One region of the Ruminococcus sp. CAG:57 genome, then DNA from elsewhere that is predicted to be linked to it. Evidence: predicted binding sites of a transcription regulator. Region 1 holds the regulator's gene; the other holds the start of a gene.
The links. The regulator NrdR, encoded in region 1, represses ribonucleotide reductase genes. The targets are predictions, from matches to a motif close to CACNANATNTNGTG.

Region 1 (4,439 bases):
CATTGACAAAGCCATTACAGCCGCTATGTACTTTTTGTAATTCATAAAATATTCCTCCATAATTCAATATTTTAGCATTAAAGCTGTCCGTATGTAGTTGATGAGTTCATATATTAAATCTTGCTATAATTATACAACACATATAAAGCTATTGTCAATCACCGTTTTAGCACAATTATAAGCAATTTAATTGTACACTTTGCACAATTAAATCCATATGTATTGTTAAAACGCAATATTACAATCAATATAGTTTAAAATATACGCATAAAGTTCAAATATTCAATATGCCCGTTTTGAATGAATATAAAACAGATACAAGAGCTTTTTGTAGAAAACATTAACCAAAACAGCAAAATATGTACAGCATTTATGCAGTTCGTAAAACTTTTTTCATGTAATCGTTTGATGTTTTCAGTGGTACTTGTAATTAGCGAATTATTATAGTATACTTGTTTAAGAAGATTTTTTTACCGAAAGGAAATTGCTTGATATGACAGATTTTGAAAGAAACAAATCAAGGGTGACAGCCAAATATGAGGCTCTCATCAACAGAAAAAACATTGTGTCAGACAGCTACAACGGAATTTATGACAGATACGTTTACCCTGTTCTGACAGCCGCACACGCACCTATTATCTGGAAATATGACATGAACCCTGAGACAAATCCATACTTCATGGAGAGATTGGGCATAAACGCAGTACTGAACTCAGGCGCTATTTATCTCAACGGCAAGTATTACCTTGTTGCAAGAGTTGAGGGCAATGACAGAAAGTCATTTTTTGCAGTAGCAGAGAGCGACAGCCCTGTTGACGGCTTCCGTTTCTGGGACTTCCCTGTTCAGCTTCCTGACACTGAACCGGAGGAAACAAACGTATACGATATGAGACTTACTCAGCATGAGGACGGCTGGATATACGGCGTATTCTGCTCAGAGAGCAAGGACAAGACTTCAAACGATCTTTCTGCCGCTACAGCTCAGGCTGGAATCGTAAGGACAAAGGATCTTAAGACATGGGAAAGACTTCCTAATCTCAAGTCCAAGTCGCCACAGCAGAGAAACGTTGTACTTCACCCTGAGTTCGTTGACGGAAAGTACGCCTTCTACACACGTCCACAGGACGATTTTATCGAAACTGGCTCAGGCGGAGGAGTATGCTTCGGTCTTTGCGAAGACATCACAAACCCTGTTATCTGCACAGACGAAGTTGTTATCTCACCAAGGCAATATCACACAATCACAGAGGTAAAGAACGGTGCAGGCGCAGTGCCTATCAAGACACCAAAGGGTTGGATACACATTGCACATGGCGTAAGAAACACAGCCGCAGGTCTTAGATACGTAATTTATGTATTCGCAACTGACCTTAAAGACCCTTCTAAGCTAATCGCTTCGCCGTCAGGACTTTTCATTGCACCACACGGCAGTGAAAGAGTGGGTGACGTATCAAACGTTGCGTTCACAAACGGCGCGATCGTTCGTGAAAACGGTGACGTGTACATTTACTACGCTTCATCAGACACAAGACTTCACGTTGCGTCAACAACTATCGACAAGCTTATGGATTACACATTCAACACTCCGTCAGACCCACTGCGTTCTGTTGACTGCGTCAAGCAGAGATGCGATCTTATCAGAAAAAATCTCGAATATCTTAACAAGTAATATATCAAACAAAAACAGACGGCTTCTGCTGTCTGTTTTTTTGTACACTAAATCTTTCTTCAAGTCTGCCATATCCGTGCATAAATATTGCACTACCCATGTAGGGGACGTCGAGGGCGCCGTCCCCTACATTTATGCTATGGTTTGTCTGCCGCAAAATTGCTGAGTCCCTTTACCGCAACTTTTTTTATATACCCTCTTGCAATCGTCCACAATCTATGGTATAATTAATTAATAAAAGCACAATATATGCAATATCACGCACAAAATTTTCTCTTAACTAAGGAGTGTTTATAATGAGATGTCCTTTTTGCAACTATGAAGATACAAGAGTAATAGATTCACGTCCAAGCGAGGGAAAAAAGCGTCGCCGCCGTGAGTGTCCGAAATGCGGAAAGCGTTTCACTACTTATGAGGTGGTGGAAAAGCCACAGCTTATGGTATACAAGCGTGACGGCTCGTTTGAGCCTTTTGACAGACAGAAGCTTATAAAAGGCATTCAGAACGCTATCAAAAAGCGTCCTGTCAGTGTTGATGATATGAAAAACCTTGTTGACGATATAGAGAACACCTTTGCAAACAAAATGCAGACCGAGACCACTACAAGTGAGATAGGCGATATGGTGCTTATGGGTCTGAAAAAGCTTGACCACGTTGCATATGTGCGTTTTGCTTCCGTTTACAAGGACTTCTCTGACGTTGATTCGTTCATTCAGATAATCACTGAGCTTTCTGACAAGAAGAAATAAATAAGAGCGTTCCGATAATTTTCGGGACGCTTTTTTCGCACCAAAAAAGCGGACAGCCAAAGCCGTCCGCCATATTTTTTATATTGTATTAAAGCTGTGTATCAACAAAAATTGTATAGATAGCCTTCATTGCAGATTCAAAATCAGCCTCATTCACACCGATGATGATGTTAAGCTCGCTAGAGCCCTGATCTATCATCTTTACGTTTACATGAGCGTGTGCAAGGGCTGAGAATATTCTGCCTGCTGTACCTCTGTTTGACTTCATTGCACGTCCCACAACTGCAATAAGCGCAAGGTCTGTTTCAATATCAATTGTATCAGGGTGACAGTTTCTGTGCAGACCTGACATTATCTCCTGCTCCTTTGGAGCAAACTCTGCCTGATGAACAACAACAGACATTGTGTCGATACCTGATGGCATATGCTCAAAGCAGATACCATTCTTCTCGAATACTTCAAGCACTCTTCTGCCGAAACCAAGCTCTGCGTTCATCATATCCTTTTCGATATTAACTACAGTAAAGCCCTTCTTTCCTGCTATACCTGTGATCGTGAATGCAGGCTTCTGAGATGTGGACTCAACGATCATTGTACCCATATCCTCAGGCTTATTTGTGTTCTTGATGTTTATTGGGATACCTGCTTTTCTTACAGGGAAAATAGCGTCCTCATGAAGTACGCCTGCACCCATGTAAGAAAGCTCTCTCAGTTCCTTATATGTTATGGTAGTGATAGGCTGTGGGTTGTCGATAATTCTAGGGTCGCATACCAGGAAGCCTGATACGTCTGTCCAGTTCTCATAAAGATCAGCGTTTACTGCTGCGGCAACGATAGAGCCTGTTACGTCAGAACCGCCTCTTGAAAATGTCTTGATAGTATCGTTTGGCATTGAGCCGTAGAAACCAGGTATTACCGCATTGTCAAGTGTAGCAAGTCTCTGAGGAAGCACCTCGTTTGTTCTTGCAGAATCGAACTGACCCTGATCGTTAAAATAGATAACATCAGCAGCGTCAACAAAGTTATATCCAAGATATTTAGCAAGAACGATACCGTTAAGATACTCGCCACGGGAAGCCGCATAGTCACGTCCCGCCTTGCCGATAAAGCAAGCCTTGATAGTTTCAAACTCCTTTTCAAGAGAAAGGTCAAGACCCAGATCATTGATTATGCCGTAATATCTTTCCTTGATAGCGTCGAACTCGCTGCTGAAATCCTTGCCCTTTGCAGCAAGATCATAGCAGCCGTAAAGCATATCAGTTACCTTTGTATCGTTTGAAAATCTTTTACCAGGAGCAGACGGCACAACAAATCTTCTTGAGCTTTCCGCTGTGATTATCTCCTTTACCTTTTTGAACTGTTCAGCACTTGCAAGAGAGCTTCCACCGAATTTTACAACCTTTGTCATTTCACAAACCCCTTATAAACTATAGAATTATTCCTGTCTGCGTACTTTTCCCACGCTGACGTTACAATAAATAGTATACCGAATTTGCGAGATTAAGTCAATGTATAAATGGACTAATTTTTATAGTTTTTTTGGTGTATGTTTGTGAAATACGCTTGTATTTGTATGACGGACAACTCATACTTATCTGTCTGCCTATTATCTGTAATGTTCGTCTATCCACTTATCATGTTTTCGTGAAAGAAAGCCCCAGCGTTCTTCAACACAAAATGCAGCGGATAAAACAAGCGGCAAAGAAAGCAGCACAGCCGCAATAATAAGAATAGCCATATTACTTACGTTCACAAGAACGCCTCCCGTCTCGGTTTTGTTATGACTATATTATAGCGTTCCTTACTTAAACAGACCTTAATGCAAAGTGAAAACCATGTGAAAAAAAGCCCCGACCGAAGTCAGGGCTTTTTTCATCAGACTGCTTAAACCGTCACAGCCTGAGTATTATTCTTTTTAAGCACCTCAATAAAATCTTTTTCAGGAACAGGCTTTGAGAAGTAGTATCCCTGAATGAAATCACAGCCCATGCCAAGAAGCGTGTCGAGTTGGTGCTTGTCCT
Region 2 (4,439 bases), on a different contig from region 1:
CCACATAGCTGATAGCTCCTCCTGGTGAGAGAGCCTGGAACTGTGACTCAAAGGTGAGCTTGTCAAATGCGTCGATGTTCTCGGTAACATGGATATGATAGCTGTTTGTGATGTAGTTTCTGTCTGTTACACCCTCGATAACACCAAAACGCTTCTGCAAACATCTTGCAAATTTGTATGTTGTGGACTCCAATGGCGTGCCGTAAAGGCTGAAATCTATGTTTGTTTCTGCTCTCCACTTTGCGCAGGCGTCATTAAGGTGCTGCATAACTTCAAGTGCAAAAGGCGTTGCTGAAGGGTCTGTGTGTGACTTGCCCGTCATGTATCTTACGCATTCGCAAAGACCTGCATAGCCAAGTGATATGGTGGAATATCCGCCGAACAGGAGCTTGTCGATTGTTTCGCCCTTTTTAAGTCTTGCCAATGCACCGTTCTGCCAAAGGATAGGCGCAACGTCTGACGGAGTGCCTTTAAGTCTTTCGTGACGGAGCATAAGCGCACGTCTGCAAAGCTCAAGTCTTTCATCAAATATCTTCCAGAACTTATCCATATCCTTATATGACGAGCAGGCAACGTCCACAAGGTTTATTGTAACAACGCCCTGATTGAATCTGCCATAATATTTAGGCTTGCCGTTTTCATCAAGATATGTTGTAAGGAAGCTTCTGCAGCCCATGCAAGGGTAGCACTGACCATTGCCATTCTTGTCTACCTTAAGCTCCTTCATTTTCTTTTCGCTTATATAGTCAGGAACCATTCTCTTTGCGGTACACTTTGCAGCAAGCTTTGTAAGCTCCCAGTATTTTGAGCCCTCTCTTATGTTATCCTCTTCAAGGACATATATGAGTTTCGGGAACGCAGGTGTTATATAGACGCCCTTTTCGTTCTTTACGCCTTGGATACGCTGTCTGAGCATTTCCTCTATGATAGCCGCAAGGTCATCTCTTGTCTGCCCCTCCGGCACCTCGTCAAGGTACATGAAAACAGTAACGAAAGGTGCTTGACCATTTGTTGTCATAAGAGTGATGACCTGATACTGTATCATCTGAACGCCCTGAACTATCTCAGCCTTTACTCTCATTTCGGCTACCTTATTTATAGTATCCTCGTCGGCAGGGATATTAAGCTCTGCGAACTCTTTTTTTACCTCACGGCGGTATTTATCACGGGATATCTGAACGAACGGAGCAAGGTGGGAAAGTGTGATACTCTGTCCGCCATACTGTGAAGAAGCTATCTGAGCGATAGATTGTGTAGCGATATTGCAGGCTGTAGAGAAGCTGTGTGGCTTTTCTATCATGACCTCGCTTATGACAGTGCCGTTCTGGAGCATATCCTCAAGATTTACAAGACAGCAGTTGTGCATATGCTGAGCGAAATAATCAGCGTCGTGGAAATGTATCAGACCTTTTTCGTGAGCTTCGACTATATCGTCAGGAAGCAAAAATCTTCTTGTGATATCCTTGCTCACTTCACCTGCCATATAATCCCTCTGAACTGAATTGACAGTAGGATTTTTATTGGAATTTTCCTGCTTGACTTCCTCGTTCTCGAAGTTAAGAAGAGAAAGTATCTGCTTGTCAGTAGTATTAGCCTGTCTGACGATAGAACGCTCATAGCGGTAAGTGATATAATGCTTTGCCACTGTATACTTGCCGTGGCGCATGATATCGGCTTCCACCCAGTCCTGAATAGTTTCAACGTCCATAGCCCTATTCATTTCAGAGCATTTGTCCTCTATATTCTGTGCTATCTCTCCTATTTCTCCCTCAGAGAGCCTATCCTTTTCCTCCACAGTGATATTAGCTTTTGCAACGGCATTTTCTATCTTTTCCTTATCGAACGTATTCTCAGCGCCGCTTCTTTTTATTATCTTCACCTATACTCTTCCTTTCATTCTATCCTGCTCAACCACTATATATTGTGGTTGACTTCTTTTATTACAACATAATATTGAACATTTACTATTATACCACAATCAGAATATAAGTCAAGGGCATAGAATGATAAATAATCTACAAAAATTCCGGTTAAAAACAGAGCAGTTTGCCGAAAAAGTATTACAAATGATTACAAACACTTGATTTACAAAAAGTGTGAAAAATAATGGCATTTAAAGGGTGGATAAAGGTGTGAAGCTACAAGAAACGATGTGAACATTCTGTAAAATAAGTGGAGAAATTCAATTAACTTGTTGACAAGGGTGCTTGCATATGATATAATATTAGAGTTGAATGCGCCAGTAGCTCAGCTGGATAGAGTGACTGGCTACGAACCAGTAGGTCGGGGGTTCGAGTCCCTTCTGGCGCACCAGCGTATTTACGCACTTTGCGGGCTTGCAGGGTGCGTTTTTTGTTGCCAAGCTTTGCACCGCTCAATAAGCTTTGCTGCCAACTTTGTAATGTAGGGCGAGTCCCTGTACAAAATACGCTTTACTTAGTGTAAGGCGTTTTTTTATTTCTGTCATTGCCAAAGCACTGTCAATGTGGTATAATATGACCATTAGGAGGCATTAACTATGAACACAGAGAAAAAGAAAACCAAGGTAGACCTTGTGACGGGGTTTCTCGGAGCAGGGAAGACTACTTTTATAAAAAAATATGCCCGTTATCTTTTGGATAAGGGCTGTAAAATTGGCGTGTTGGAGAATGATTTCGGTGCAGTGAATGTGGATATGCTTATTTTGCAGGAGCTTTTGGACGAGAATTGCGACCTTGAAATGGTCTCGGCGGCTGATAAGGATTGCCACAGACGGCGTTTTAAGACTAAGCTTATCGCTATGGGTATGCGTGGTCTTGACAGGGTCATTGTGGAGCCGTCAGGTATCTATGAAGCTGACGAGTTCTTTGACGTGCTCAGAGAAGAACCTCTTGATAATTGGTATGAGATAGGAAGCGTTATAACTATTGCAGATGCCTGCCTTGATACCAACTTGTCGGAAGCTTCTGATTATCTTCTTGCTTCTCAGCTTTCGGAAGCAGGCATAGTTCTCATGAGCAGATGTCAGGAAGCCACAAAACAGGAGCTTGAGGATACTCTAAAACACCTTGAAGCTGTGCAGAAAAAGTTCCATTGCCACAGAATGACAAAGCCTGAGATAATAATGAAAGATTGGTCGGAGCTTACAGATGAGGATATGGAAAGGATAGCCAACAGTGGGTATGAGCCTGATTCCCACGAAAAGCTGTGGTTCGACCAAGATAAAGCTTATACCTCTTTGTATTTTATGAATATGAAGCTTCCTGACAATGCTATGGAAGATGCTGTGAGCAGGCTTATGAGCGACAGCAAGTGCGGAAGGATATTCCGTGTAAAAGGCTTTATGCAAAACGCTGAGGGCAAGTGGCTTGAGCTTAACGCCACCCACAAGAACATCACTGTTAAGCCTATAGAGCGAGGTCAGGCGGTGTTTATCGTCATTGGCGAGGGGCTTGACAAAGAGCATATTGACGGTTATTTTGTGCCTGTATAGTGTCAAAATATTGTAAAATAAATGCGGAATGTATTGTATATAAGCTTGGATAGTGATATGATAATTGCAGGTTATAATTACACATTTTAAAGATCGGTGCAAGTGTATCTCATGCTGCAATGTATGGCGTAAAATGCCCGTCACGGCGAGTGACTGTAGGGGAGCGGCGCAATTTCTGCTTTGCAGAAATACGACGTCCCGTTCGGAGAGCGACATGGTTTGTATAATCGCAAATTCATGCAGGCGAGCAAATGCGGGCGAACACTGTTCGCCCCTACAATACATTATGTGGACGTAAAAAGCCTTGCGTAGATAAATATAATCATAAACCAACAGGAGAAATCAATGACATACAAAGAGATAAGAAAAAACAAGGAAATAAAAGCATTTATAAAAAGGGCAGGGATAAATCTTACATCTCTGGGTTTTACAGACCATTCAGAGGTGCATACCACTCTTGTGGCAGACAGAGCCGCCGCAATACTTAAAGAGTTCGGCTATGATGAGCATACCATAGAGCTTGCAAAGATAGCAGGGTATATGCACGATATCGGCAACGCTGTCAATCGTACACACCATGCAGAGTATGGTGCAATACTTGCAAACGATATTCTCAAAGACACTGATATGCCATTGGAAGATAGGGTGACGATAGTTTCCTGCATTGGAAGCCATGACGAATCAACAGGGGGCGCAACAGACCCGGTGTCAGCCGCAGTGATAATAGGTGATAAAACAGACGTGCGAAGAAATCGTGTGTCAAATAAGGATAAGTCCTCTTTTGATATCCATGACAGGGTGAACTATGCGGTAACAGAAGCGAGCTTAAAGATAAATGCTGATAAAAAGGTCATATCCCTTAATTTGCAGATAGACGAAAGTATCTGCACCATGTATGACTATTTTGACATTTTCCTGCAGCGTATGCTTATGTGCAGAGGTGCGGCAGGTGTTCTGGGAGCAAAGT

Region 2: the regulator NrdR is predicted to act here: its motif matches at 1,913-1,926, upstream of nrdD (anaerobic ribonucleoside-triphosphate reductase).

The regions. Positions count from the first base shown of each region.
Region 1 covers NZ_FR890793.1:44,047-48,485, forward strand. Annotated here, with positions in the region: partial or broken gene QVO88_RS11525 (hypothetical protein) at 1-45, opposite strand, end outside; gene QVO88_RS11530 (glycosylase) at 494-1,669, shown strand; gene nrdR (transcriptional regulator NrdR) at 1,966-2,418, shown strand; gene QVO88_RS11540 (aspartate kinase) at 2,507-3,826, opposite strand; gene QVO88_RS11545 (hypothetical protein) at 4,025-4,171, opposite strand; gene QVO88_RS11550 (EAL domain-containing protein) at 4,303-4,439, opposite strand, start outside.
Region 2 covers NZ_FR890726.1:9,732-14,170, forward strand. Annotated here, with positions in the region: gene nrdD (anaerobic ribonucleoside-triphosphate reductase) at 1-1,879, opposite strand, end outside; tRNA gene QVO88_RS06030 (tRNA-Arg) at 2,237-2,313, shown strand; gene QVO88_RS06035 (GTP-binding protein) at 2,519-3,472, shown strand; gene QVO88_RS06040 (HD domain-containing protein) at 3,818-4,439, shown strand, end outside.